4 regions of the Paenibacillus guangzhouensis genome follow, and region 4 is predicted to be linked to each of the others. Evidence: predicted binding sites of a transcription regulator. Region 4 holds the regulator's gene; each other region holds the start of a gene.

Region 1 (7,520 bases), 3.4 Mb from region 4:
TTTTGCATTAATCGCGTCGTTTCATCTTCGCCATGAAGCTTGCTGCACCGATGACGACGACCGCCGCATAAATGATGCCGGCCATGGAGCCGATATAATCGAGCCCAAAGGGGAGTAATAGCGTAAGTATACCGATAATCACATATGCCATGCCAACCGTTTTGGCTAGCTTGTCTTTATTCCCCGTAAACGTCTCTTCACGATATCCCGCGATGAGCACGAGCATTTTCTTCACAGCAATGAAATAACCAAATACGATAAATACCAATCCGAGCAGTCCCATAACGACCATCGAAGAACTCAAGCGATACCACCTCGTGATATTAAGAATCTATATATTATAAGTGCAGCGACTTAAGAATGTCGAGGGGAGACTAACCACGAAAAATCTAGTGATTCTATCAAAGAACTGTTATTATTTAACTATACGAAATACCTATATTGGGTGTAATGGGTATTTTTAACTATGATTTGGAAGGGGAAAAAGAATGCTTCAAGATATTCGTAAAAAAATATCAGCAATACTTGTTTCATCTATGCTATTTGCTTCTTTTATGTCATCCTTTGCGTTTGCGGACAGTGCATCGGAATCAAAAAACGCCTTGAACGACATCGATGGGTCCTATGCTAAGAAGGAGATCATATCACTAGTCAATGCTGGGATTATTGCAGGATATGAAGATGGGACGTTTAAACCTGGAGAAGCCATGACTCGCGCGCAATTAGCAAAGGTTCTAGTGCTGTCATTAGGTATCGAGCAAGACACAAGTTCGGCGAAGGTCTTCCAAGATGTGCCGAGTAGTTCATGGTATGCAGGTTATGTTGGTGCTTTGGTGAAATTAGGGATTACACAAGGGTCTTCGCCTACTAGTTTTTCTCCAAATGCTTCTGTTAGCCGTGAGGAACTTGCGGTGTTGTTTATACGTGCATTGAAGCTAGAGGATACAGCAAAGAAAGCAACGTTTGATTTAAATTTAGTTGATATCAACGAAGTTGCTCTATGGGCCAAACCCCATGTATCGCTTGCTTATCAAATTGGATTAATAAAAGGGATTAGCGATAAAGATGGCGTTCGATTTGCTCCTCAAGCCAAAGCTGATCGCCAGGCACTAGCAAGGCTCGTCTATGAAGTGAAAAACAATCAAGCGAAATATATTGAAAAAGCAAAACTTCAGGATAAAGATACTTCTACTACCAAACCAGCACCGAATAAAGAAAATGATAAAACTACACCGCCTCCAACTAGCAACACAGGATCAGCTGGAAATGGCGGCAGCACTGGCGGATCGGGTGGATCTGGCGGTGGCGGGGGAGGTGGCAATAACGGTGGTCAACCTCCTGTGACAGGTGCTTACATAATTAATCAAGCGGGTACATACACGTTGGGACAATTGAATAGAAACGTTGAGATACTTGCTGGAAAAGTGATTTTGAAAGATACAAAAATAAATGGAAATCTATTGTTGAGTAAAAGTGTTGGAGACGCTCCTGTTGTTCTTGATCATGTTGAAGTGACGGGAACCATTACGGTTAATGGTGGAGGCATTTTAGAAAACGAGATCGTTCTAAAAGACTCAAAAATAAATAAAGTGGTCGTATTTAAAGAAAATGGCTTGATGTCGTTGAGCGCCGAAGGATCTACGAATGTAGATCATTTAACTCTACAATCAGGCGCGAACATTATTGAGTACAGTATCTCAGAAGGTTCAACAGGATATAAAAATATTGTAATTGAACGTAAAGGTACATACATGTTACATGTGAATATAGATGAGATGGATGTGAAAGCTGAAGATAGCATTATTATGTTTGGTGGAGGATCGAAGGTACATCTTCTTCATATTTCTAAAACAGCTACGGGGAACTTGTTCGGTTTTGATCCAAATACAACGGTTGAGAAGTTAGTGGTGAACGGAGATTACACAAGTATCGTTGGGCCAGTAAGCATTCGATATGCTGAAGTTGATGCTGAGCATACTAATTTTAATGGTAATGATCCTGTTGTCATCTTGGATAAATCCGTAACAAATGTTGTCTATAACACGGAGGATGTATTATTAACAACGATCGGGTCCACACATCAAATCGCGTTAGCGGCAAAGTATAAAAACGGAAGTACGAGAGATGTCACCAAACTAGGTGTATGGAATACTGCTGACCCTGGGGTCGCAACCGTTTCTAAAGGGCTGGTTACAGCAAAAAGAGAAGGGCAGACCCTTATAAAAGGGGAATACAGCGGTTATACGGTTACGATTCCTGTAAAAGTAGAAGTGATTGACGGGGTACCGCAATTAAAATCTATTTCTCTAGAGCGCGATACGATTCATTTGAGTTTTAATCAATCCGTTGCAGCTAATGTCTATGACGATCTAGAGGTTATTGGAATTGTGAACGGTGAGCCACAAGAGTTAAAGATACTCAGTCGTTCCAAAGATGAACTGACCTTGGTTTCTCCGTATTCCAATGATAAACTCTACGGAAAAATGCTGCATATCAATGTCAAAGCGAAGAGTGGAAGTCAACTCGCTGCAGGTAGTCAAAGTGTTTCCGTTTTATTATCCGCAATTGCTGGGCGAGTGACTGAAATGGATGGAGCAGCAGTACCGGGATTAGAGATCCGCTTCAGGGATGGGAAGTATGATGATCCTAAAAATGGAGAATTTGTGGCGACTGTCACAACAGATCAAAACGGATACTTTTTCGTCAATTTACCTTCAGGTTTATATGTTGGTGAATATGGGGGAGAGGGAACAGACTTTGTGACTTCCTATGTGGAATGTTATGTACCAGACAATCGCTTTGAAGATAATATTTCAGCTAAAGCGTCAAGACGCTAAATAGGCCAATACCAAAAAACGCCCCCCGCATGAAGCGGAGGGCGTATTTCCTATGTGCCGTTATTGGTAGGTATTCGCTCGTTCCTTACGGCCGAAGAGGCGGCGGATGTAAGGGATGACGAAGTAGTCAAGTCCGATGCGGCCTGCGTTGAAGCCAGCGACGACGATGAAGATTTCAAGGACTAACATTTGAGCGTTGGTGCTCACGGTTCCTGCCATCAGGAAGGCGAAGTTCATGATCATACCCATGAGGACAGCGAATGTTGTGAATGTACCAAGGATGAGTCCAAGTCCGACTAAGAATTCGCCCCAAGGAACGAGGACGTTAAAGAGTTTGACGTTCGGCAGTGCGAAATGCTCTAGGAAGTTCGCGAACCACGTTTGAACAGCGGGATGATCGCCTGTTGCTTTCGCGATTGCGCCTTGCATAAATCCTGCGGCATCGAAACCTCCGCCTGTGATTTTGCCCCAGCCGCCCGTGATCCATTGATAGCCGAGATACACGCGAATGATGGTGAGCAGCCAAGCTGCGACGATGTTGTTTCTTAACCAATGTGTGAACATTGATACCAGCTCCAGTCCGTTTTGTAGTTAATATTGTTTATCTCTATGGCTTTATCATACATCCAGTTTTCTCCTCGACATGTGATTTATATCACATAAATACCCCTAATTTGAAAATTTCGAATTCAAAGTACACACTTTGTTCAAATTTTCACAAGCGCAAATGTCACACTCGTCCAAAAACTTTTTTCCACGGCCATCTGTCGTCTAAAGAACAGACAAATCTTCCATTTTATGCTTAAATAAAAACCATGGACATGCCGTATCCAAAATATTGCCATTTGAAAGGGGTCTTCATGAAGTCGAAATCATTCTATCGTACATTTGGTGTTCTCATTATTCTACTGACGCTGCTGCTAAGCGCTTGCACGAGCAAGTCACCTGAAGCAGAGAACACGCCTGAACCGCAATCCACTGAACAACCAGCACCGGAAGAAGAATCTTCACAAGAGCCGGGTGCATCCTATATCGCGCCACTAACGGGATTACCGATGACCGAGCAAGTTACAGCGAGACCGATCGCTGTGATGATCAATAATATGTCCAAGGCAAGACCACAGTCTGGCCTTACGCATGCGGATATGCTGTATGAAGTGCTGGCGGAAGGCGGCATTACACGGATTGTGGCCATTTTCCAGAGTGAGCAGTTCCAAGAACCGATCGGCCCGATCCGCAGCATTCGTCCCTATTTGATCGATATCGGGGACAGCTACCAGGGGGTGCTGGTGCATGCCGGGGCGAGTACCGATGGGTATGCCATTCTCCAACGTCAGCGCAAGGAGCATCTAGATGAAATATCAAACGCGGGGCCGTTCTTTTTCCGAGATAAATCACGTAAAGCGCCGCATAACCTGTATTCAACCTTAGAGAAACTGCGCGAAGGCGCGGACAAGAAAAAATATAAGACGAATGTGCCGGTGACGACGTATCCTTTTGCCAAGGAAGAGGATATGCCGGTAGGGGACGATGCGACGAAGATTACCGTCAACTTCCTGCTCAAGAATTATAAAGTCTCTTATGATTATGATGCAGCAAGCAAATTGTACACCCGTTCGATCAACGGGCAGCCGCATATCGATCTGAATACGAAGACGGCGATCACCGCGACGAATGTTGTGGTGTTGGGCGCGGATCATCGCACGCTTGACGATGTAGGTCGATTGGATGTGAACTTAATGAAAGGCGGAGAAGCCATCCTCTATCAGCGTGGCAAAGCGATCTCGTGCAGGTGGTCGCGCAGCAAGACAAACGATGTCATTCGATTGTACAAAAACGGACAAGAATTGCCGCTCTATCCAGGCAAGACGATTTTCAATATTGTCCCGAATAATCCAACATTTGCAAGCCATGTCCAAGTGGGGTAATTTGACAAATCCGGCAGGGATTCCTTGTCGGATTTATTTTTGTCGAAGGGACTGGATAATTGTAGGCGAATATCGACAAACTGTAAAAAGAATTTCACGATTTTGCTTTACAATTCCTTTACAAGCCCTATGTCACATGTGATAAGATAACAAAGGTTATATTTCTCATTATTAAGGTAATCTAAGCAATTTGAAGCAGAGGGGACAGCGTATGTTTAAGAAGAACGATGTATTTTTTCAAAATCTGCAAAACATGGCCGATGCCATTGTCCAAGGTGCGGATGTGTTTGCGAAGTATGTAGCTAAGCCAGGAGACACGGCAGCGTTCACCAAAGAGATGAAAGAGCTGGAGTCGAAATGTGACGTATTTACGCATACGATCATTAAAGAGTTGAACAAAACGTTCATTACGCCAATCGAGCGTGAAGATATTATGTCGCTTGCTACTTCGCTGGACGATGTGTTAGACGGGCTTGAGGCTTGTGCATCGCGCTTTGATATGTACCATGTGAAGGAGTACGATGCTTCGATCGACCAATTTGGTAAAGTGCTGCTTGAGAGCGCATTTGAGATTCAAAAAGCGATTCGACTATTATCACAGAAAAAATTGCTCGCGATTCGCGAACATACGATCCTTATTAATGACCTTGAGAACCAAGCAGACGACATTCTGCGTAAAAGTATCAAAGATCTATTCGCAGCGGTGAAAGATCCGATTGAGCTAATTAAGAAAAAAGAAATCTATGAGCGTCTGGAACAAACGACGGATAACTGTGAAGACGTTGCTAATATTCTTGAAACCATTATTATGCGCAACTCCTAAGGTCGCGTGAACGATAGGTGAAATAAAGGAGGACAGAGTTGCGCGGGAACACCTACATAGTGTGTTTCAAAAAGGTACCTTTTTGAAGTACCTCTAGTCGTTCTGTGCAATACATTTCTATGGATCAGACCATGATCGTTTTAGGTATTGTTATCTTTCTAGCTCTAGCATTTGACTTTATTAACGGATTCCACGATACTGCGAATGCCATCGCGACTTCCGTCTCGACACGCGCGCTGAAGCCTCGCCATGCGATTCTGCTCGCAGCGACGATGAACTTCGTCGGCGCCTTGTCCTTTACCGGGGTTGCGAAGACCATCGGAGGAAGTGTGGCCGACCCCTCCAAGCTGGATAATGGGGTAGAGATCGTTATTGCAGCCCTCATCGCGGCGATTATATGGAACCTTGTGACCTGGTGGTTCGGTATTCCTTCGTCCTCATCCCACGCACTCATTGGTGCACTCGCGGGTGCTGTCTTTATAGGAGCAGGTTCGGACAGCTTGAACTATGGCGGATTTACGAAGATCGTCGAAGGACTTATCTTCTCGCCGCTCATTGCTTTTGCGGTTGGTTTTATCGTGATGTGGATCCTGAAGATCATATTCGGTCGGATGAGCCCTCATACCGTCAACAAAGGCTTCCGTACGGGTCAGATTATGACGGCGGCACTTCAGTCTTATACACATGGTACGAATGACGCCCAGAAGGCGATGGGAATTATGACCTTCGCACTCGTCGCGGCAGGTATTCAAGATCATCTAGAAGTTCCGTTCTGGGTTAAAATTTCAGCAGCAACAGCGATGGCGCTCGGTACGTCTGTCGGTGGTTGGAAAATTATCAAGACGATGGGAACGAAAATTTTCAAAATTGAACCGATTAACGGTTTTGCAGCAGACTTGTCCGCCGCATCCGTTATTATGACAGCGACACTAACACATTTGCCGGTAAGTACAACGCATGCGATTACATCCGCGATTCTGGGTGTAGGTTCTGCGAAGCGTTTTTCCGCGGTAAAATGGGGCGTAGCAGGTCGTATCGTCATCTCTTGGATCGTGACGATTCCAATTGCATTCGTGCTTGCAATGGGTGTATTCAAATTAATTGATCTTTTCTATATACATTAAAAGTGGAGAGAAGCTAACCTTCGATGAAGAGGGTTGGCTTTTTTTGTATGCGGCGTTGCGATGACCGGATGCCATATGAGAAGATGATAGAATAGCAAGTCATCGCTGCTAGAGAGAGGAGTTATGGGCTGTTATGCAAATCAAGATAGGCATCATTGGCTTGCAGCAAGTCGTGGATAAGCTGCTCAAAGTAATCAAAGCGTTCCCGACGTTCGCTCCGGTAGTCCGGATTGTGAGCGATGTAGAGGAAGTCTCTTCAGCTGCCGAGTCATTGGCGACAGAAGTAGAGGTGCTTCTTGTCTTCGGCGCGCATGCGCATCGTCAGATCAAAGACCATGTGGACGTCACGATTCCTGTTCACTATGTCCCGTTAACAGGCGCAGGTCTGTACAAAACTTTATTTCGTGCTTTGCAGACAGGTCGCCTAAACGGAGGGTTTTCCATCGATTCGCTCACCAAATCCATGGTGATGAATGTGCTGCAAGACCTAGGAATCGAGTCTGCCAAGTGCGTCGTCTATAATGGCCCCGCACATGCGTCACCGGACAAGCTGTACGAATTTCACCACCAACTCCTAAGCACGGGGGCCTGTGAATTCGCTATTACCGGGGTGGAATCGGTCGCCCGAAGATTGTCAGCCGATCAGGCAGCGAATGAATGGCTTGTTCCCTCAGATCAAGATATGAGCGTGACGCTGGAGCGTGCGCTGCTGTCGACAGAATCGCGTCGTATCAAAGAATCGCAGATTGTCGTCGGCATGATCAAGGTGGACGAGTTCGGCAAGCTGGTCATGAAACGCAGCAACGAA
Region 2 (7,520 bases), 180 kb from region 4:
TTATCATGATATCAGCGCGCGGAGAAGAAGAGGATCGCATCATTGGCCTAGAGCTTGGCTGCAATGATTTCCTGCGCAAGCCGTTTCATCCACGCGAGCTTGTTGGCCGTGTGAAAGGGATGCTGCGGCTCGTACAAATGTATAAGCATAGGGATGATGCAGCGACATCCTTACCGGAAAAGTACCTGACGGTAGGCAATATGAGAATCAGCGACGAGCTGCGCCATGTTGAAGTTGATGGTACGGAAATCTCCTTTACCTCCCGTGAATACGATTTGCTGATCTTCCTCGTGAATCATATGGAACGTCCCTTTAGTCGGGAGCAGTTGATCCAGCAAGTCTGGAAATATGATTTTATGGGTGAAGTCCGTGTCGTTGACGATTTGGTCAAGCGGCTCCGCAAGAAGCTTGGCGATGCGGGTGCAATCTTCCATATTGACACGTTGTGGGGCTTTGGCTACAAAGGGACTGTGAGAACCTGATGCGTACGATACGAGGACGTATTTTTATTGCGCTGATTATAGTGATGGTTTTCTCTGTATCGACGACGGTCTATATGGTGGATCGGCTCATCGACGGGATGTTAATGGACCAAGCGCGGAATCAATTGCGGATTCAGATGGAGAAAGGGATTCAAATCATTGAAGGCGGTGATCCGGAAGATTTGAGTTCGGATGATCTAGAGCTTCGCTTCCGGGATCGGATGTATTACGCCGATTTCTTTATTCTGGATAAAGCAGATAAGATTATTGCAGCAGGCGATGATGAAATGATTGGACGAAGTGCACATATTTCTATGAACAAACGTGACCACTTCTTCGAACTGAATCAAGAGAAAATGATGTATACCCATCAGAATCTGAAGAATGGCCTGCGTATTGTGATCTATACGCCGATGGATATCTTAAATCAAGTGTCCGATCGTATCCTCCATCTCTCGATTCGGTCCGTTATTATAAGCTTTGTCGTGATTTTTGTGGTTGGGTTGTGGCTTGTATGGAATACAACAAGGCCGCTGATGAAGCTGAAAGAGGCTGTTAGCCGATTTGACCCCTCGTATCGACGCGTTCGATTACCGAAGGGTGATCATACAGAAATTGGGCAATTGATGGATACGTTTCAGTCCATGTCCGAGCGTATTGGTAGGCATCATCAACAGCAGACGGAATTTCTTCAAAATATATCGCATGAATTGCGAACGCCATTAATGTCTATTCAAGGCTACGCAGAGGCGATCAAGGATCAGGTTGTCTCGGTTGAGAAAGGGGTAGATGTTGTATCGAAGGAATCGAAGCGTCTGATTCAGTTGGTCGATAAGCTCCTGCAGCTTACGAGACTCGAGACGTTAGATGAAGCGTGGAAGATGACGCAGGTAGATGTGAGCGAGCTAGTAGAGCAAGCTGTACAGCTCCTCGGACCCGTGGCAGCTGAACGCCAAGTGAAGATCGAATTGCAGATTGCATCCATAGAGCATGTTGTACCCGCGGAGCAAATTTTTCAGTTGATCATGAATTATCTGCAGAATGCTGTACGGTATGCCGCATCGGAAGTGACTGTTACGCTCGAACAAGTGCCGAACGGATTTCGAATGATCGTTGATGACGACGGGCCGGGGGTGCCCATTGCTGAACGCGAATCAGTATTTGAACGGAATTACATTGGGGAAGCGGGGATGACTGGAATTGGGCTTGCGATATGCAAGCATATTGCAGATAAACTACAGACGAAGGTCGAATGTCTGGAATCTCCTCAAGGCGGTGCAAGATTTACATTTGAATATAAGACAAAATAAAGACCACCTACATGTGATGCTAGGCGGTCTTTATTTTTAGATGCGGCAGATGGACAATGGACATTTCTCGCAATGGCAAATTTCTTGCAGCTGCTTAATGTCTTTAATAACGATGAGTCCGCCTTCGTATTCAATGGCATCCTTCTTGCGTAAGTCGCTGAGCATGCGGTTTACGCTCTCACGGGTCGCACCGATCATATTGGATAAGTCCGTATGTGTAACTTTCTTGTTAATTAGAATGTGCTCACCGTGAGGTTCACCATACGAGTTGCTGAGTCGAATCAATGTGGAGCATAATGCACCTGGCTTCCCATAGAGCATTAAGTCACGGAATTTCGTCTGTGTCAGGCGATGATGCTGTCCCATCCATTTCATGAACTCAATGGAGAAGTCGCAGTGCTGACAGAGTAGAAGCTCAAGATCCTTCTGCTCGATAATACCAATCTCAGTCTCTTCCATGACTTCTGCCGTGAAGCTGTGTTTGCCTTGGTTGAATGGGTCTACATTCCCGACTAAGTCCCCAGCTTGGTACATATACATAATTAGCTCTTTGCCCTCATCTGTCGATTTGGTTATTTTAACGCGGCCTTTGCTAATGTAGAACAATTTATCAGTCGGATCGCCCTCCCAGAATAAATGGGATCCCTCCGGAAAAATTCGTTCTTTCATGACGACAGATAACCGATTGAAGTTGGTGTCTGAGAATACGCTAGTGTTGCCTGTTCTTTCTAGATCGGTTGGAGATAGAAGTGTCATATCATTTCCCTCCTCTGGATATTCACTTTTTGTGTTGTTAAAAAATAGGATGTGCATTTCTTCACAAACTTATTTTAACACGTTTTTGATCACATAATAGCGTTAATTTTTATGTAATTTTGAATATTCAGTAAACATTTGTGGAAAAAATCACTGACGATGAAGAAAGGGACAAGGAAAGAAACACTCATGTGAATTGTTTCACAATATGTTCACACTTTGTGAATGATTTCACGTAGATATTCCGGGAACAATACGGTATGATCAAGTTGTAAGGCAAACGTAAGAAAAAAGTAGAAATTTCGAGAACATTATTTTAAAATGGTGGTATCTCGAAGTGCCAAATAATGGGCTAAAATGGAGGATGGAGAAAATGGCAATGAAAACAGAAACATCAAAAGCCGAAAAAACTGTACCTACTGTGCAAGAACATATCAACTCCCTTGTAAAGAACGCAAAATCAGCATTGAATGAATTTATGGGATTCAATCAAGAACAAATCGATAATATCGTTCAGGCGATGGCGCTCGCAGGACTCGACAAGCACATGGCACTCGCGAAAATGGCTGTTGAAGAAACAGGTCGTGGTGTATATGAAGATAAAATTACGAAGAACATTTTTGCGACCGAGTACATCTACCACAGCATTAAATATGATAAAACCGTTGGTGTGATCGAAGACAATTCCTTCGAGAACTTCCAGAAGATCGCTGAACCAGTCGGGATCGTAATGGGGATTACGCCAGTAACGAATCCAACATCGACTACAATGTTCAAAGCACTTATTTCCATCAAGACTCGCAACCCGATTATTTTCGGATTCCATCCATCCGCACAGAAATGTAGTGTGGAGGCGGCACGCATTCTACGCGATGCAGCAATCGCACATGGCGCACCGGAAAATTGCATTCAATGGATTGAGTTCCCTTCGATGGAAGCAACCGATTCCCTGATGCATCATCCTGATGTGGCGCTCATCTTAGCGACAGGCGGATCCGGTATGGTCAAAGCGGCATACAGCTGCGGTAAACCAGCTCTTGGCGTTGGACCGGGTAACGTGCCGGCATTCATTGAGAAGACAGCGAACATTGAACAAGCGGTAACGGATCTTATTCTATCCAAAACATTTGACAACGGCATGATCTGTGCTTCCGAACAAGCGGTGATCATTGAAGAGCCGATCTACAATAAAGTTAAAAAAGCGATGACAGATAACGGGTGCTACTTCTTAACAAAAGAAGAAACTGCGAAATTGACTGGCAGCGCGATGAAAGGCGATACTTGCGCGGTGAACCCAGTGATCGTAGGTCAACCAGCAACGAAAATCGCTGAAATGGCAGGCATTAAAGTTCCGGAAGGTACGAAAATGCTCGTCGCTGAACTGGAAGGCGTTGGTCCGCAATACCCATTGTCAGCTGAGAAATTAAGTCCCGTTCTTGCTTGCTACAAAGTGAAAGATGCTCAAGCAGGTATCGATCGTGCAGCAGAAGTGGTTGCCTTTGGCGGTATGGGTCACTCGTCGGCGATTCATTCGAACGACCAAGATGTTATCGCTCGCTTCGCGGATCGTCTGCAGACAGGCCGGATTATCGTGAACTCCCCTTCGACGCACGGTGCGATCGGAGATATTTATAATACCAACTTGCCTTCACTCACGCTAGGTTGCGGATCGTATGGACGTAACTCGACATCCTCGAACGTTACGGCAGTCAATCTCATCAACGTGAAAAGGGTGGCGCATCGTACTGTGAATATGCAATGGTTCAAAGTTCCAAATAAAATTTATTTCGAAAAAGGAAGTACGCAATACTTGGAAAAAATGCCGGATATCAGCCGCGTCTTAATCGTAACTGACCCAATGATGGTGAAGCTCGGTTATGTTGACAAAGTGGAACATTACTTGCGTAAACGTCAAACGCCGGTTGCGATCGAAATCTTCTCGGATGTGGAACCAGATCCATCGACAACAACGGTTGAACGTGGTACGAAGCTCATGAACAGCTTCCAACCGGATTGCATTATCGCGCTCGGCGGTGGTTCACCGATGGATGCCGCGAAAGGCATGTGGTTATTCTACGAATATCCAGACACCGATTTCAACGATTTGAAGCAGAAGTTCATGGATATCCGTAAACGGATTTACAAATACCCTCGTCTGGGCAAAAAAGCGAAATTCGTTGCAATTCCTACGACATCCGGTACGGGTTCGGAGGTAACATCGTTCGCGGTTATTACGGATAAAGATAAAGGCAATACGAAGTACCCACTTGCTGATTATGAGCTAACGCCAGACGTAGCGATCGTCGATCCGGAATTCGTATACTCCTTGCCGCGCGTAGCTGTTGCGGATACAGGCATGGACGTATTAACGCACGCGATCGAAGCTTATGTATCGGTTATGGCGAACGATTATACGGATGGTCTTGCAATCAAAGCGATCCAGCTTGTCTTCCAATATCTAGAGAAGTCTGCGAATGAAGCATGCCCAATTGCGCGTGAGAAAATGCATAATGCATCCACGATTGCAGGGATGGCCTTCGCGAATGCCTTCTTAGGCATCAACCACAGCTTGGCGCATAAATGGGGCGGCCAATATCACACAGCACACGGACGTACCAATGCGATCTTGATGCCGCACGTCATTCGTTACAATGCGAAGAAACCGACGAAGTTCTCTTCGTTCCCGAAATATAATCATTTCGTGGCTGACGAGCGCTACGCTGAAATTGCGCGTATCCTAGGATTGCCAGCGAAGACGACCGAAGAGGGCGTCAACAGCTTGGTTAACGCGATTCGTGATATGAACAAAAAATTAGGTATTCCGGAGTCGTTCCAAGCGCTTGGCTTTGATCCGAAGGACTTCGAATCCCGCGTAGATTACTTGGCAGATCGTGCATTTGAGGATCAATGTACAACGGCTAACCCGAAATTGCCGCTCGTCACCGAACTTGCCGACGTTTATCGCAACGCCTTCTACGGTAAATTTGAATAAACTTTAACGATTTCGACAGATGTAGGAATTGGATGCGTAGAGGTGTGATGGATGTCACACCTCTATTGCAATAAATGAGCTAGAATAAGGATGTAACGAGATAGTGAAAAAAGTTACAAAGTATGACCAGCTGCTCTGAAGAGTGGCGAAAATAGAAATAACGGAGGGATTTCGATGTCGGTGATCGAAAGAGAAGTTATGGACAAACAGAATGGATGGCGTGGATTTAAAGACGGTAAATGGAGCAGAGAGGTAAACGTAAATAACTTTATCGGATTGAACATTACGCCTTACCTTGGTGACGAAGCTTTCTTGGCAGGCCCTACAGAGAATACAACGGCCCTTTGGAAGATCGTATCCGAACTAACGAAAAAAGAAATCACGAATGGCGGCGTCCTGGATGTGGATGTGAATCATCCATCAACAATCGTATCCCATGGCCCTGGTTATTTAGATAAAGATAAAGAGCAAATCGTTGGTCTTCAGACGGATGAGCCTTTCAAACGTTCGATTCAACCATTTGGCGGTATCAAAATGATGATCGATGCTTGTAAAGCATACGGCTTCGAATTGCCGCAAGAGATCATTCACATGTTCACAGATATTCGTAAGACACATAACCAAGGTGTATTCGATGCTTATACATCCGAGATGAGAGCAGCGCGTAAAGCGGGTATCATTACAGGTCTTCCAGATGCTTATGGTCGTGGCCGTATTATCGGTGACTACCGCCGCGTAGCATTATACGGTGTAGACTTCTTGATTAAGCAAAAACAACAAGATCTCAAGAATCTGGAGCTTGATTCCATGACACCGGAAGTTATCCGTGATCGTGAAGAAATCTCCGAACAAATTCGCGCATTAGGCGAGCTGAAGAAAATGGGTGAAATGCATGGATTCGATATCTCGAAGCCTGCATCCAATGCGAAAGAAGCGTTCCAATGGCTGTACTTCGGATACCTTGCAGCAATTAAAGAACAAAATGGTGCAGCGATGTCCTTAGGACGCACGTCATCCTTCCTCGACATTTATGTTGAGCGCGATCTTCAAGAAGGCACATTGACTGAAGAACAAGCACAAGAACTTGTTGACCATTTCGTTATGAAATTGCGTATCGTTAAATTCTTGCGTACACCAGACTACAATGAATTGTTCAGTGGTGACCCAACGTGGGTAACAGAATCCATCGGTGGTATGGGCGTCAATGGCGAGACACGCGTAACGCGCAACAGCTTCCGTTTCTTGCATACCTTGTACAACCTAGGTCCTGCACCAGAACCGAACTTAACGGTACTATGGTCGACTAAATTGCCTGAAGGCTTCAAAAAATATTGTGCAAAAGCGTCGATTGAGACAAGTTCCATCCAGTATGAAAATGACGATCTGATGCGTCCATACTTCGGCGACGACTACGGTATCGCATGCTGCGTATCCGCGATGCGTATCGGTAAACAAATGCAATTTTTCGGCGCTCGTGCCAACCTTGCCAAAGCATTGCTCTATGCGATCAATGGCGGTGTAGACGAGAAATCTGGCGCACAAGTTTCCCCAGAATTCCCGCGCATCACTTCAGACGTATTGGATTACAATGAAGTTATGAAACGTTATCACAATGTGATGGAATGGCTTGCGAAGCTGTATGTGAACACACTCAATGTCATCCACTTTATGCATGATAAATACTCTTACGAGCGTATTGAGATGGCGCTTCATGATAAAGACATTCTTCGCACAATGGCTTGCGGTATCGCAGGATTGTCGGTTGTTGCCGATTCCCTCAGTGCGATTAAATACGCGAAAGTTCGTCCAATCCGCAACGAAAACGGCATTGCTGTTGACTTTGAAGTGGAAGGCGAATTCCCGAACTACGGTAACAACGATGATCGTGTTGACGCCATCGCAGTCGAGCTTGTCGAGACATTCATGGGCATGATTCGTAAGCACCAAACATATCGTAATTCCTTGCCAACACAATCCGTT
Region 3 (7,520 bases), 860 kb from region 4:
CCAAACCCAAAAGCCTGTCCTGCTGAAACGTGGCCTCTCCGCCACACTCGAGGAGTTCGTGTATGCGGCTGAATATCTGCTATCCAGCGGTAATAACCAAGTCATGTTAATCGAGCGTGGAATTCGCACCTATGAAAAATGGACACGTAATACACTTGATATTTCTGCTGTTCCGATATTGAAACAAGAGACTCATCTCCCGGTTCTCGTAGATGTCACCCATTCTACGGGTCGAAAGGATATTATGCTTCCTTGCGCGAAAGCTGCGCTTGCGGTTGGCGCAGACGGTATCATGGTCGAGGTGCATCCAAATCCGCAGGTTGCACTTTCTGATGCGAAGCAGCAGTTGAATCTTGACGAATTTAACACATTTTTGCAGGGGCTCCGCGATTCCGGTCTGTATCGTTAACAGCAAGTTATCATAACAGAAGCTGCTGTACAAAGGTTATAAATCAACACGAGTTGACATACGGCTAATGGAGGAAACTGTATGACAGATAGAAATACTGATGGCAAGGACTCGCAGCATGCGGGGGATGCATTGGATTTTTTGCAGAAACTGATTTTCGATTTGCTATTAGTGACAGACGGAAGAACTACAGATTTGCTAGAAACCTTGTTGAACGAAAAGATGCGCGTAACGGTCATTCGACAAGAGCAATTGAATGAAGAACATGCTGTTCATCAAAGGGAGTCCTCTGGTGCTCCTTTATATCTGAGAGAATCGATTTTGATAAGCGACAAAAGTGATTTTATCGTTTCTCACAATATATCAATTGTGAATTCAAAGTACGTACCAGCTTCTTTATTTGAGAAAATTGCTCACAGACAAGAGGGGATTGGTAAATCAATCAGCTCGATGGGTTTACAATCCTACAGAAAAGTGATTGACTCTGGGCTCAAGAGCGAAGAAGAGGCTGTCGATCTGTTCCAAAAGCCGATCAATCTTCGTATTCCTAAACTGCACGCTAAAATTCCTTACAAGATATATGATATTTATTTCCAATTGATGCCAGGGATTCATATGCTTGAATATTTTAATCCAGAAGTTGTCAGAAACCGTTTAAACCAGGCTATTAATTCCAAAATGGAGGGATAAAACATGAGTGAAGAGGCAATGAAAGAGCAAAAATTAGGGAAAAAAGAGGAAAAAGAAAAAGCGAAAGAGCAAGCTCGACTTGAGAAACAAGCGAATAGAGTAGAAAAAGAGAAACTGAAAGAAGAGAAGGAGCTTGAGAAATTAGCAAAGAAAAAAGCAAAGGAAGAAGAAAAAGAGAAAGCAAAAGAACAAAAAGAGAAAGCAAAAGAACAAAAAGAGCTTGAGAAACAGGAAAAAGAAAAAGATAAGAAAAATAAAGATTAATAAATACATGAAAATGAAAAAAGGGACTACTTCCTTATTTTCGTTAAAAAGGAAGTGGTCCTACATTTTTTCAACAATCCAGACCGTATAGTTTATGTATGCATTCGGAATTCAACTCAAAAAAACCTCTGGTCAATAACGTAAGTTCATCAACCAAGAGGAGAAGACACGAAACAGAGAGTCAAAATTTCCTATTTGCTTTTTTGATTATTTTTCATTTGTTCAACGAATTCCATACTTGAATTCACCATTTGTTCACTGGCATGTTGCACGCCAATTTTAACGGCTGTGAACAGTTTTCCAACAGGAATATCGGATGGTTGATTCAATCCCTCCATAGCTTCAATAATTTGCATCCCTGACACTTTCGCACCACTGTTCACCGCTATGGAATAGTTATTGGCGAAATTTAGAAATCCATTCTTCGCATCACTAAAGAACTTCGACATCCCTTGATTTCTCGTTGCCAATTGCGTCATCTCCTTTCTAAAATCACCTAATTCGGTGGTCCTTCTAGCTCATCATTGACTTGCCGTTCTTCGTCTTCAGATAACGTCGAAATGCTTCCCGAAGGTGACATCGGATCATCCTTTAGCATTGGATCTGACTGTACTTGAATTGTTCGTTCCTTGTTGTCCATGTAAAATTTTATTACTGCAACAATGACCCCGATCACAAGGACAAATGTCAGTACACCTGCTAAGGTTAGTCCAAGAATAAAGATTACGCGATCTGCAAAGCCCATTTTCTTCATATCCAAGTCAATTCTCACATCCTCTCACAACAATGCAGTATATGTATTGAGGACCTCGATAATATGGACAAATGAGTACCCTCCAGCTTAATTCCACGATTGTCTAATCCATAAGGAGGATAAAATGAATTTCACATTACTTAGGAATCTAGCTTGTCTGTTATTAGTTGGGGCACTTATTACCTCCCTTCAAACGCAAAACTACTTATTGATGTGTTTGTGGGGAGGTTGTACCGGATTGTTCTTCATTTACAAGCCAATGCGATCATTCTTACTGACAACGATAGGTTTGGGTGTCGGATTTGCTCTATATCTATTCCTAAACTCAAGTTGGATCCTCGATCTGAAGCCACAGGAATGGCATATCCTTCTAAACAGATTGTCACTGATTTGTATAATCATTCCCTTGTTTATCATAGCGTTTATTCAAAAATTACCCTTCATGCTGTATGCGAAGAAACCGCATTGGAACGAGAAGATAGGTATACCATTTATTTGGTCAGGCTTCCGTCAATCAAAAGTTAACAATTTCTTACTCATCGCAATTGCAGCGATTTCTTTTGTTTTTATGCCATTTGTTATTCGAAACGGATGGAATAACGTGCAAGAGATTTGGTTATTCGCGATCGCTTTTTCCATCATAAATGTGTTGGAGGAGATCATCTGGCGAGGAATGCTTCTTAGTCGGTTCTCAGAACAATTAGGTGATAAGTGGGCAGTAATTGTGACCAGCGCAGGGTTTGGCTTACAGCATTATTCCCTTGGATTCTCTTGGGGTGCTTGCATCGCTTATGCGCTGGGAGGGTTATATTTCGGAGGCATTACGATCAAATCCAAAAGTATCTTTCCAGTCGTGATCTGGCATACATGGATTAATATCCTTATGATTTTCAGCGGTTTCCTCTTATAATTCACAGTAGGGAATAACCGTGACACGAATAAATAAACCGCCCTGTTCGTAATGTTGCTGACAGGGCGGTTGGCTATGTCGTAGAGGGAAGCTTGTAAGCTACCAGTCAAACTGCACTCTACAAACTATTGTACGTTTTTACGACTAACCTACTAAGATTACTCTGCTACAACTTGTTTGCCTGCAATCCGGCCAAATGTGAAGACATCAGAGATGGCATTACCGCCTAGACGGTTTGCACCATGAATGACCCCTGTTACTTCACCAGCAGCGAACAGCCCAGGAATGACTTCGCCTTTTTCATTCAATACGCGAGTCTTCTCGTCGATCACCAAGCCGCCCATGGTATGGTGAACGGATGGTACAGCTTTTTCGATATAGTAAGGGCCTTGTTCAAGAGATTTCAATCCACCGCGATGTTTGAAATCAAGGTCTTTACCTGTTTTCGCATACGCATTTACTTTCTTAATCGTTTCTTTCAAAGTGTTCACGTCAATTTTGAAGAAATCAGCCGCCTCTTCAATCGTATCGGCTTTATAGAGTAAGCCTTGTTTAACGAGTTGATCGTATTCGTCTTGATGAACTTCGATCGTTTTACCGATATCCGCAATGCCTTGATTCCATAATTGATACGTATATCCGCCGGTTTGGGCAAGAATTGCTTTAGAAATAACGTCACGACGTTCTAATTCCTCAACGAAGCGCTTGCCTTCTTGATTAATCAGGATCGCACCATCGAAGCGGGAGTCTGCAACCAAGGAAATAACACCTGTCTCAGGATTACAGATAGGATACGTTTGAATACTGTTCATGTTTGTCAGCTTGGCGCCAATCGTTTCTGCCATCACGATACCGTCACCTGTAGATCCTGGTGTGTCGGTAGACATATATTTTTCATCCATTTCAGGGTTATACTTTTTACGCATCTCTACATTGGATCCAAAACCACCGGTAGCGATGATGACGCCTTTGTTCGCATGGAATATGATTTTGTCGCCAGCACCCGAAGTTGCAGTGACACCTGTTACTTTGCCGCTTTCGTCCTTCAGCAAGGTTTCGGCTTTCATATTCGTTTTGATTGTGATTTGGTCAGCGTCTGTTTTGGTTTTTAACTTCGTAATCAATTCAGCGCCTGTATGACCTACAGGAATCAACGCACGTTTTCTGGAATGGCCTCCAAATTGGAATAGATGATCAGGTAAGAACTCTACCTTGATAGCATCGCGCAGCCATTCGGCAGATGTTAGAGCATTGTCGGCAAGAATACGAACCATCTTCGGATCCCCGAGGTTGTCTCCGCCTTTCATCGTATCCTTATAGAACAAGTCAGCCGTGTCATCTGTAATGCCAAGAGCACGTTGAACCCAGTTGTCAGGCGCATTCATCTCACCACCGGAGATCAATGTGTTGCCGCCAACAGCTGGCATTTTCTCGAGCAGAACGACATTAGCTCCAGCGCTCTTCGCTTCGATCGCCGCACTAAAGCCAGCACCCCCGGCACCGATGACGACAACATCATAGGTTTGCTCAGCTTCTTCTGTGTCTTTGCTGCTACGGACTGCAGAGCCAGCGACAAGAGAAAGTCCAGACTTTGTAATGGCATCTTGAATTGCTTCGAGATATCCTTTGCTTGTAACCGTAGATCCGCTAATGGCATCAACTTCTGCGCTGTTCGTTGTCATGACATCTTGCTTGAGCTGCGTATACACAGGTTCTGCAAGTACTTCATTTTCCTTATGCTCTGTTACTTTAATGTCAGTGATTTTGTTATCTGCAAAGGAAACTTGTACTTTAATATCGCCATGTTTACCTTGCCCAACGCCTTCAAAGACTTGAACTCCGTTTGCATCTGCAGCGGGTGCTGCATCTTTGCCGCCGCAGGCAGCAAGCGTGAACATAAGACTGAGGACGAGTAGAATAGATAACAGCTTTTTCGTGTGAGTTCGCATAATATCTCCTTCATTTTGTTATGAATTGGTTACATACACTAGGCAGAGAAAGATTTGTTAGGCAAATCCTTCATCTATATCCTAGACATGAATGATGTTTCATGTGAAAATATGCACAAGACCTATTATAGATTTAGTACAGCATTATGTATTTGCACAGATTAGCGTTTTTTTGTCTTTTTCGGGTATGTAGTAAATCGATAATAGAACAGTGAAAGGCTAGGATTGCAATGAAATCAATTCACTTAAAAATTACGTTGATCGCAGGAGGCTGCTTCTTGCTGCTGTTCGTTGCTTTGCTTGTAACGATATATCTGGAGATGAACCATACGGTTGTCCCTTTGAATAAGAACTTAACGCAGCAAGTGGTTACTGCACGCAGCGATCAGATCGATTATTGGTTTAATCAGCGCATCGGTGAGATCGACATGCTTGCTTCTCTAGCTTCGGACCATCAGTGGACACGAGAGGAATTGCTGCAAGAGATCAATAAGTTCGAGGCAAAGAAGTCAGAAGAGTACGAATCCATACGTGTGGTGGACATTCGAGGGAATTCATGGTCTTCAAGGGACAAGCCTTTTTCGATACTAAACCGACCCTACTATAGAAGACTGCTGAATTCAGAATCCAAATATGTGGTGAGCAATCCGATCGTATCCCAAGCGAATGCAGCCGAAATCGTCGTCATTCTCTATCGCGTGAATCCATCGGTGAATGATGAGGTAGCTTATATTGCCGCAGCCGTCTCCGTCAAGAAGATGAAGGAGATTGCTCAAGATGTCATGCTATATGACCAGTCAGGCCAGCTTATCGTCGATTGTAGAGAGCTGGGTGAAGGAGATGGAGCGGGGGATGCAGCAGATAAGAAGAACATGAGTATATTTGAGGCTCCGATTCAAAATGTGGAAGGCTGGAAGCTTGTACTCGAAGTACCAAATTCAAGTCTCTCGCTAGCGGTGATCAAGACCCAGCGGACGGCATTGCTGGTAGGTGTGCTTATCGGTAGTGTGCTTATCGTCCTGCTGATGCTGCTTGCTTCTTCCATTATTCGTCCAATTCAGTCGCTTCGCCGGGTAATGGAAACTGTGCAGAACGGCAATCAAACCATACGAGCAGTTGTTACGCGTTCGGATGAGATCGGCGATCTTGGACGAAGCTTCAATGACATGCTTGTTCAATTGTACGCTGTGGAGCAGGATCGAAAGGAGATGGAACTCAGATTGATTCATGAGCAGATCAAACCGCACTTTCTGTACAACACATTGGATACGATCCAGTGGATGGCAACGGAACATGGAGCAGACAATGTGGTGGAGATGGTGGAGGCGCTTAGCGCGTATTTCAGATTAGGGCTTGGCACAGGCAGCCCCTATATTCCGCTTGATCAGGAGTTGTACCATGTCGAGAGTTATCTTCATATTCAAGGCGTGCGGTATGAGGAGATTCTGGACTACGAGCTTCGATATGATGAAAAGCTTGCGCAGTGCCAAGTCGTTCGCTTCATGCTGCAGCCGTTGGTGGAAAATGCGATTTATCACGGGATTAAGCCACTTGGGGATCAAAAGTGCAAAATTTCGATTACAGCTTATAAACAGGTCGATGATTTGGTCATTCAGGTTGAAAATAATGGGGTTATGATTCCGGAAGAGAAGCTTGAACAGATGAATCAAGCCCTTCTTGATGATCGATACGATCGTTCTGCCGCTGGCTTTGGGTTATACAGTGTAAACCATCGCATTCGACTAGCATACGGAGCGCCATACGGCCTTGCAGTGAAGAGCGAAGCTGGCATGACCGTTATGGTCATTCGAATACCTTTGGAAGGGGAGTGGAATGAAGATGTGGAAGATTGTCATCGTCGATGATGAAACGATCATTCGCAAAGGCTTGCGACAATATATTGAGGAGAGTCCATATCTTTTTGAGGTCGCAGGAGAAGCGAAAAGTGCAAACGAAGCATTGCATATGGTGGAGGAAGCTCCGCCACATGTATGTCTTGTCGACATCAACATGCCGAATATGAATGGGCTCGATCTGATGAATATATTGCGTGAACGCTGCCCGTCGGTTCTGGTTGTCATCATCAGCGGCTACGATAACTTTGAATATGCGCGTCAAGCCGTGCAACTGCAAGCATTCGATTATGTATTGAAACCTGTGCCGAAGAGTGATCTGAACAAGCTGCTTCATCGGATCGATGAGCATCTTCAGGCGAAATATCCTTTGCATTCGCATGAAAGCAGGGTGGATAAGGAGCGGGAGATTACCGGGTTTACAGGGGATGGAACCGTGCTTATCCAAAAAGTGACCGAGTATATTGACAGTCATTATCAGGATCCGGAGCTGTCTATTGCTCGTGTAGCAGCGCTATTTCATATCAACCAAACCTATCTTAGCAAGCGGATGAAGCAAGAAATCGGTGCTTCATTCCTTGACTATGTGACCGAGCTTCGGATATCGAAGGCGAAGGAGATTCTGGATGACGTCATGCCGAATATCAAGATCGGGGATCTGGCCGTGAAGGTAGGGTATAAGAGTCAGTAT
Region 4 (7,520 bases):
AGCTCAGTTACGACAAGAGCGCACCAAGGAAGGACGTCTCCCAACCGTCGGCTTTGTACCGACCATGGGCTATTTGCATGAAGGTCATGCGAGCCTCATGCGCGCTGCCAAAGAGCAATGCGATATCGTCGTACTGAGTATTTTCGTAAATCCGATTCAGTTCGGCCCGAACGAAGATTTAGACAAATATCCGCGGGACGCCGAGCGTGATTTAGCGCTTGCTGAACGTCTAGGCGTGGACCTGGTCTTCCTGCCAACCGTAGATACGATGTACCCGTCACCAACCAAGACGAAAGTCAACGTGAAAGAAGTGACGACGTTGCTATGCGGCGCAAGACGTCCAGGACATTTCGACGGTGTGACGACCGTTGTATCCAAATTGTTCAATATTGTACAGCCGGACTATGCTTTCTTCGGGATGAAGGATGCGCAGCAGGTCGCTGTGATCCAGCAAATGGTGGAGGATTTGAATTTCCCGGTGACGATCGTGCCTTGTCCGATCATTCGTGAAGAAGATGGCCTAGCATTAAGTTCTAGAAATGTTTATTTATCGGAACAACAACGTCAAGAAGCACTTGTATTATCACAATCCTTATTCCAAGTCGATACCTGGATGCAATCCGGTGAGGTCACAACGGTATCAGAGCTTAGAGCGCGTATTGTTCAGCATATCGAGACATCGCCCCAGGCCGATATCGATTATGTAGAAATCTTATCTTTCCCGCAATTAACGGAACTCGATGCGAGTACATCGCTTCATGCTCATCGAGGTCAAGCGATCATTGCGCTAGCGGTACGATTTGGCACAACACGCTTAATCGATAACCGAATTTTATAAGGGGTTGACTGCATATGTTGAGAAATATGATGAAATCGAAGCTGCATCGGGCGACGGTGACCGAAGCGAATTTGAATTATGTTGGAAGTATTACGATTGACCGTGATTTAATGGAAGCAGCGGATCTGTGGGAGAACGAGCGCGTACAGATCGTGAATAATAACAATGGCGCACGGTTAGAGACGTATGTTATCCCTGGTGAACGAGGCTCCGGTGTCATTTGTCTGAATGGCGCTGCGGCACGACTCGTCCAGCCAGGCGATCAGGTCATTATTATTTCTTATGCGATGATGACGAATGAGGAAGCGAAGAGCTATGAACCACAAGTTGTCATTCTAGGTGAGAACAATCAAATCGTAAGTAAGCTCCATCAGGAAATTCACGCCACGATTCTTTAATCGTTGGTTTCCAGTATGAAATGCCCCACCTTTACGAAAAATGAAGATGTAGCTGTCGTACATCATTATTTCACTTTCGCTAGAGGTGGGGTGCATTTATGTTTCAACATTTATTTGCGACAATGAACGAAATGTTGGATGAGATTCTTGTGCATTATCCAAAGGCTCAAGGTGGAGCTAAGCAGGACTTGCAGCAGAAATTAACCTTGCTGAAATCCATGAGTGATGGCATTGTGGAGGAATGGCTTCGATTCGAGGAGAAAATGGGGGTCTTGCGTGAGAGTCAGCCTGAACATGCTTCAGTGTCCGTACTGCCTGAGAGTCAAAGTGAAGCTTTTCAACGCGGCCAAGGATATTACAAATTATGTATGTATGATTTGTCTGCGGAAGCGTTCGAGCAAGTCATTCGGCAGTATCCAGACTCATTAGTTGGACGCATTTATTTGGCAATGGCTTATTTGCAATTGAATGAATTCAATGATGCTTATCGACATTTTCAATTTATTATTCCCCTTACCGAGAGCAAGAAGCTGAAGGCTATCTCTTACAATGCTCTAGGCTGTATTCAAGCGCAGAATCAGAATATCGAGAAGGCGCAAGAATATTTCCAATTTGCCCACCAAGCGGATCCTACATTTCAAGAACCGCTCACCAATTTGAAGCTATGCGAGAGCACAGAGTATGAAGGTGCTTATCAGTATGGCAGCGAATTAACTTCCTTTATGTAGTCTTTGAAAATTATGGATGAACAACTGACATTTTGCACCTGTAGTTAATAGCTAATTCCAAAATTCCGGGTGATCTGTTATGCTTAAGAGATCATTGGAACGAAGGGACCTTATTACGATGAAATTCGCAGTTCTCGATTTTGAGACAACAGGAAACCAGCCCACCGATGAAATCATTCAGGTTGGGCTTGTTATTATAGATCATGATTTATCCATAGATCGCATTTTCACTTCACTTGTGAAACCAAGCACGAATATCCCTCCTTTTATAACCCAATTAACCGGGATATCAAATGATGATGTGGCTGATGCACCAACGTTGGACGATGTGATGATGGAGATGGTACCTCTTCTCGGTGATGTTGTGCTCGTTGCGCATCACGTTGCATTCGACTTTAACTTCTTGCAGCAGGCACTTGATCAGACGGGGTATTTGCCATTCACAGGACGCATCTTGGATACGATCGACTTCTTGCGGATTTGTTTCCCGGCATTAACGACGTATCAACTAGGTGCAGTGACCTCGTGGTTCGATATTCCGCATGAACGTCCGCATCAAGCGGATAGCGATGCACTAGCCACAGCACATGTACTGCTCAAGTGTCTAGCGAAGCTGGATGATTTGCCGCTCCTTGCGGTTCAACGATTGGCAGACCTGTTCGCGCAGGATGACAGCGATCTGAACTGGTTCATGCATGAACTGCTGGCAGATCGTGAGATGCGACCGGTGATTACCGATGATAGTGGACGTGCATTCCGTCAGTTCGCACTTCAAATTGAAGACTGGACGGAAATTCCGCCACCACGGGAAGAGATGCTATCCAATCCACTCGAAGGGCAGACCTTTGAACAGTTCTGTACAGATTCGATTGATCGTCTGCGACAATTCCTTCCTCAATTCGAACAGCGTGAAGCGCAGAATATTATGTTCCATGAAGTAAATTCGGCGCTGGAGGATGACCATCATCTTCTGTTGGAAGCGGGTACAGGAACGGGTAAATCCTTAGGATATCTCATTCCATCGATTTACTACAGTGTCAAAAATGAGAACAAAGTCGTCGTCAGCACACATACAATCAATCTGCAAGAGCAGATCAGACAGCGGGATGTGCCGCTTTTGAAGACGATACTGCCGGTTGATTTTAAAGTATCGGTGTTAAAGGGGCGCAGTCATTATTTGTGCTTGCGCAAATTTGAACATAAAATAAATACGAAGGACTTCGTCACGCCTAAGGAAGATATTATTACAGCAGCACAGATGCTGGTCTGGCTCGCGGAGACGGAGCATGGGGATAATGAAGAGCTTCACTTCGGCAATAAAGGCGCTGACTTCTGGGATACGGTCGCAAGCGACACCGATTCCTGTCTGAACCGGGCATGCCCTTGGTTCCGCAAATGCTTCTATCATCGTGCTAGGCACGAGGCGAATATTGCTGACGTGATTATTACGAACCACTCCTTATTGTTCACAGATATTAAGGTAGATCATCGATTCTTGCCTGCCTATGATCATCTGGTTATCGATGAGGCGCATCATCTAGAGGAAGTTGCCGGGAAACATCTCGGTCTGCACGTGAAGTATTTCGGGCTTGTTCATATTCTGCTGCGTCTGCTTAAGGATAGTAAGAATGGCCAATTGCCAACGCTTCGGAATCGGCTTCATGTCATTCCCGACGAAAAAGCGCAGATGGCTTGTGAGATCATCGAGGATTCATACTCACAGCTTGTCGATGCGAAGGAGATGTGGGACAAACTAACGGAAATCCTGTTCAGTATGATGCCACAGCGAACAAGCGATGCGAACCAAGAGCAGGGACAATATGTCTATCGTCTGCAGACGGAGAAAATGCCAAATGATTGGGATACGGCCTCCATGCTGGAAGACCAGCTGAATGCCCTCTTGAATGAAATTGTCCGCAAATCAGAACGATTGCTCCAAGATCTTCGTGATGTGCAAGAAGATTACGGCATTCAAGCGGCTGTGACGGACCTATCTGGTACCGTGAAGGATTTGGCACGTGCTCGCGATGATATTCGTTATTTCATGAAAATGAAGGAACCCAATGTTGTATTCTGGATGGAAGCGAGCGGTCATTTCCGCAGCAAATCCTTGCAATTATTCGCCGTTCCAGCGGATGTGAGCGCACAGCTGAAGGAATACTTCTTCGATAGCAAGAAGAGCATCGTGCTCACGTCAGCGACGTTATCTGTTGATAAATCGTTTCAGTATATGATTGAGCAGTTAGGTCTACAGGAAGCGCAGGATCAAGGGCGACTTCAGAGCATGGTGCTTCCATCGCCATTCCAGTATCGGAAGCAGGCGTTAGTCGTCATCCCACGGGATTTCCCGATGCTCAAAGGCTCGAATCCGGACGCCCACTTCATTCAGACTTTAGTGAAGTCGCTGTCTGATGCAGCTGTCGCCACACAAGGCAGAATGCTCGTCCTATTCACTTCTTATCGGATGATGAAGCAAGTGTATGACCCATTAAAAGAGCTGCTGAGCCCACATCAAATCCAAGTTATTGGACAAGGGATCGACAGCGGGAATCGCAGCAAGCTCACCCGGCGGTTTCAAGATCAATCCGCCTCCGTTCTTCTTGGTACGAGCAGCTTCTGGGAAGGAGTCGACATCCCAGGCGATGCACTAACCTGTCTCGCCATTGTGAGGCTTCCGTTCCAGCCGCCGAATCATCCGCTCATTGAAGCGAAAGCGGAACTGCTGCAGAAGGAGAAGAAGAATCCATTTATGAAATTATCGGTTCCGCAAGCGGTGATCCGGTTCAAGCAAGGATTTGGCCGACTGGTGCGCACCGCGCAAGACCGAGGCATCGTCATTATTTATGACACCCGCGTCATCGAATCTTATTATGGCAAGTATTTCTTATATTCTTTACCCGGGCCGAAGATGGAACATATGCGCCTGGATCAGATCGTGCCTCGCATGCAAGAATGGCTGTCGGACGAGGAAGAGAGGGGAGTCATCCATGAAAACAATGAAAATATCTGAAGCAGTTGTACGTCGTCTTCCCATTTATTTACGTTATTTAAGTGAATTGCAGCAGCGTGAAGTGCTGACCGTCTCTTCGCAAGATCTTGGATTGAAGCTGGATTTGAATCCAGCTCAAATCCGTAAAGATTTAGCGTATTTTGGTGAGTTCGGCCGTAAAGGGATCGGCTATGATGTTGCCTATCTCATTCAGAAAATCCGTCAGATTCTAAAGCTGAATCAGCAGATTAATGTCGCTCTTGTCGGGGCCGGTAATCTCGGGCAAGCATTAAGCAACTACAATACATATCTTAAGGATAATATGAAAATTGTAGCTGTCTTTGATGCTTATCAACCAAAAATCGGAACCAAAATCAACAATATTGTGGTACAGCCGATGGAAGATTTGGAAGCAACGGTTCGTGAACATAATGTTCGGATCGGTATTATTACGGTTCCAGCGCTCGAAGCACAAAATGTAGCCAATGCATTCGTCAATGCAGGGGTCGAGGCAATTCTGAATTTCGCGCCGGTCATCTTAAAAGTACCTCAGCATGTGCGCGTGCATACGGCTGATTTTACAACAGATTTATTGAGCTTGGCGTACTACTTGCATAATGGGAAGGATATGGACGAAGATGAAGAAGAATCTATGGATCATTAAGAACGGCTATTTTGCCGTGATGAACGAAGATAAACCGGTTATACATGGGGTTATGGTGATCGAAGGAGATCACATTCGTTATGTAGGTGAGCAGCTTCCGGCGGATTTGGTCATCCCTGAGGATGCAGAGGTCATGGATGGCAAGGGGCTCTTGTTCTTGCCTGGATTAATGAATACACATGGTCATGCAGCGATGTCTCTTCTTCGCGGTCACGGGGATGATCTTGCACTGCAAGTATGGCTTCAAGAGAAAATGTGGCCGATGGAAGGGAAATTCACGTCCACGGATGTCTATTGGGGCACATCGTTATCTGTCCTTGAAATGTTAAAGGGCGGTACGACGACATTCCTAGATATGTATGATCATATGGATCAAGTTGCAAAAGTAACGGACGAGTCCGGCATTCGTGCGGTTCTGATGCGTGGTGCGATCGGTCTATGTCCTGAGGATGTTCAACAGGCGAAGCTTGCAGAGGCTGTTCGATTCGCGAAAGATTGGCATGGGAAAGCAGATGGCAGAATTACGACCATGATGTCGCCGCATGCGCCTTATACGTGTCCTCCAGCCTTTATTGAGAAGTTCGTTCAAGCTGCGCATGATCTCGACCTGCCTATGCACACGCATATGTCGGAGACAGCTGCAGAAGTCCAGCAGAACGTGAACGAATACGGTCTTCGCCCTGTAGCGCATTTGGAGAAGCTTGGCGTGTTTACGCGTCCGACGCTTGTTGCGCATGCCGTACATTTGAATGATGAGGAAATTGAGACCCTTGCTCGGTATAATGTAAGTGTATCGCATAACCCTGGTAGCAACCTAAAGCTTGCGAGTGGGGTCGCGAGAGTAACAGATTTGTTAAAAGCAGGGGTAACCGTATCGCTTGGTACAGATGGCGCAGCGAGCAACAACAATCTCGATATGTTCGAAGAAATGCGTCTCGCTGCATTGATCCATAAAGGAGTATCGGGTGATCCGACGGCCGTACCTGCATTAGAAGCTCTTCGTCTTGGCACAGTCTATGGAGCGAAATCGATCGGATTAGAACATGTAACGGGTGTGTTACGTGAAGGAATGAAGGCCGATTTCATCGCAGTCAATATCGATCAGCCTCACTATAAACCGCATACAGATCTCATATCACATGTCATCTATTCGGGTGCTGCGCAAGATGTCTGGCATGTATGGGTAGATGGGAAGCAGGTTGTGAAGAATCGGGAATGTCTAACCCTCGACGAAGAAAAAATTATGCGTGAAGCACAGGCTTGCTTCGATGGATTGCTGGCGCGTTAAGGGAGTTAGAGATGCAGAGAAGATGGATCGTTATTATCTTATCGGTCATAGTACTGATTATGCTCGGCCTGCATTTGTATTATCGGAATGTACAGAGCGGTGAGTGGATTGCAGAAGATCGAGCTTCACGGGCCGCACAAGAGCAATCGGCGCTTAAGAAAGTGAACGGTGTGCAGAAATCCGTATGGGAAGATGTCTATTACATCGTGAATGGCATCGACGAACTAGATCAGAATGTCGTGGTATGGGTGAATCAAGAGGGAACATCCGTGCATAAGGAACCGCTGAAGCAAGGATCGACGAAGGAAGCGATACAGGCCAAAGTATTAAGTCGATCGCCTGGTGCAGACATTATTACGATTGTACCGGGAATATGGGAACAGCAGTATGTGTGGCAAGTGTTCTACAAGGCTTCCAAAACGGAAGATGAGAAAGTCCATTATTACTACGACTTTTATCGCTTCTCCGATGCCGGATATTTGACAACCTATACGCTGCCGAATCGATAACCTACCCTCCTCAAAAACTTATTCTAAAATAGGAATCTCACCAATATACTTTCCTGATCGATGATGTGATATTGATCGGAAGGGGTTGGTACGTTCCATGGGCATT

The links. Region 4 encodes Rex, which represses fermentation and respiration genes when NADH is low (regulators of the CRP and FNR family bind a similar motif). Its sites were predicted from a motif close to TTGTGAAATATTTCACAA; they were not measured.
Region 1: GCU39_RS28445 (DoxX family membrane protein) is a predicted target of Rex. The motif match lies at 3,481-3,498, and genes of this name have one in related genera.
Region 2: pflB (formate C-acetyltransferase) is a predicted target of Rex. The motif match lies at 5,642-5,659, and genes of this name have one in related genera.
Region 3: GCU39_RS16915 (flavocytochrome c) is a predicted target of Rex. The motif match lies at 5,078-5,095, and genes of this name have one in related genera.

What each region holds. Positions count from the first base shown of each region.
Region 1 covers NZ_CP045293.1:6,328,640-6,336,159, forward strand. The annotation lists gene GCU39_RS28435 (DUF3784 domain-containing protein) at 8-304, opposite strand; gene GCU39_RS28440 (S-layer homology domain-containing protein) at 489-2,837, shown strand; gene GCU39_RS28445 (DoxX family membrane protein) at 2,898-3,401, opposite strand; gene GCU39_RS28450 (DUF3048 domain-containing protein) at 3,659-4,765, shown strand; gene GCU39_RS28455 (DUF47 domain-containing protein) at 4,977-5,588, shown strand; gene GCU39_RS28460 (inorganic phosphate transporter) at 5,708-6,712, shown strand; gene GCU39_RS28465 (hypothetical protein) at 6,846-7,520, shown strand, end outside.
Region 2 covers NZ_CP045293.1:3,105,128-3,112,647, reverse strand. The annotation lists gene GCU39_RS14040 (response regulator transcription factor) at 1-482, shown strand, start outside; gene GCU39_RS14035 (sensor histidine kinase) at 482-1,792, shown strand; gene GCU39_RS14030 (Crp/Fnr family transcriptional regulator) at 1,829-2,548, opposite strand; gene adhE (bifunctional acetaldehyde-CoA/alcohol dehydrogenase) at 2,922-5,540, shown strand; gene pflB (formate C-acetyltransferase) at 5,715-7,520, shown strand, end outside.
Region 3 covers NZ_CP045293.1:3,779,249-3,786,768, reverse strand. The annotation lists gene GCU39_RS16945 (bifunctional 3-deoxy-7-phosphoheptulonate synthase/chorismate mutase) at 1-409, shown strand, start outside; gene GCU39_RS16940 (chorismate pyruvate-lyase family protein) at 491-1,099, shown strand; gene GCU39_RS16935 (hypothetical protein) at 1,103-1,363, shown strand; gene GCU39_RS16930 (hypothetical protein) at 1,555-1,842, opposite strand; gene GCU39_RS16925 (hypothetical protein) at 1,860-2,117, opposite strand; gene GCU39_RS16920 (CPBP family intramembrane glutamic endopeptidase) at 2,242-3,027, shown strand; gene GCU39_RS16915 (flavocytochrome c) at 3,186-4,976, opposite strand; gene GCU39_RS16910 (cache domain-containing sensor histidine kinase) at 5,207-6,841, shown strand; gene GCU39_RS16905 (response regulator transcription factor) at 6,810-7,520, shown strand, end outside.
Region 4 covers NZ_CP045293.1:2,920,580-2,928,099, reverse strand. The annotation lists gene panC (pantoate--beta-alanine ligase) at 1-838, shown strand, start outside; gene panD (aspartate 1-decarboxylase) at 853-1,236, shown strand; gene GCU39_RS13065 (tetratricopeptide repeat protein) at 1,335-1,964, shown strand; gene dinG (ATP-dependent DNA helicase DinG) at 2,083-4,974, shown strand; gene GCU39_RS13055 (redox-sensing transcriptional repressor Rex) at 4,952-5,617, shown strand; gene GCU39_RS13050 (amidohydrolase) at 5,592-6,905, shown strand; gene GCU39_RS13045 (cell wall elongation regulator TseB-like domain-containing protein) at 6,917-7,414, shown strand; gene GCU39_RS13040 (cbb3-type cytochrome c oxidase subunit I) at 7,512-7,520, shown strand, end outside.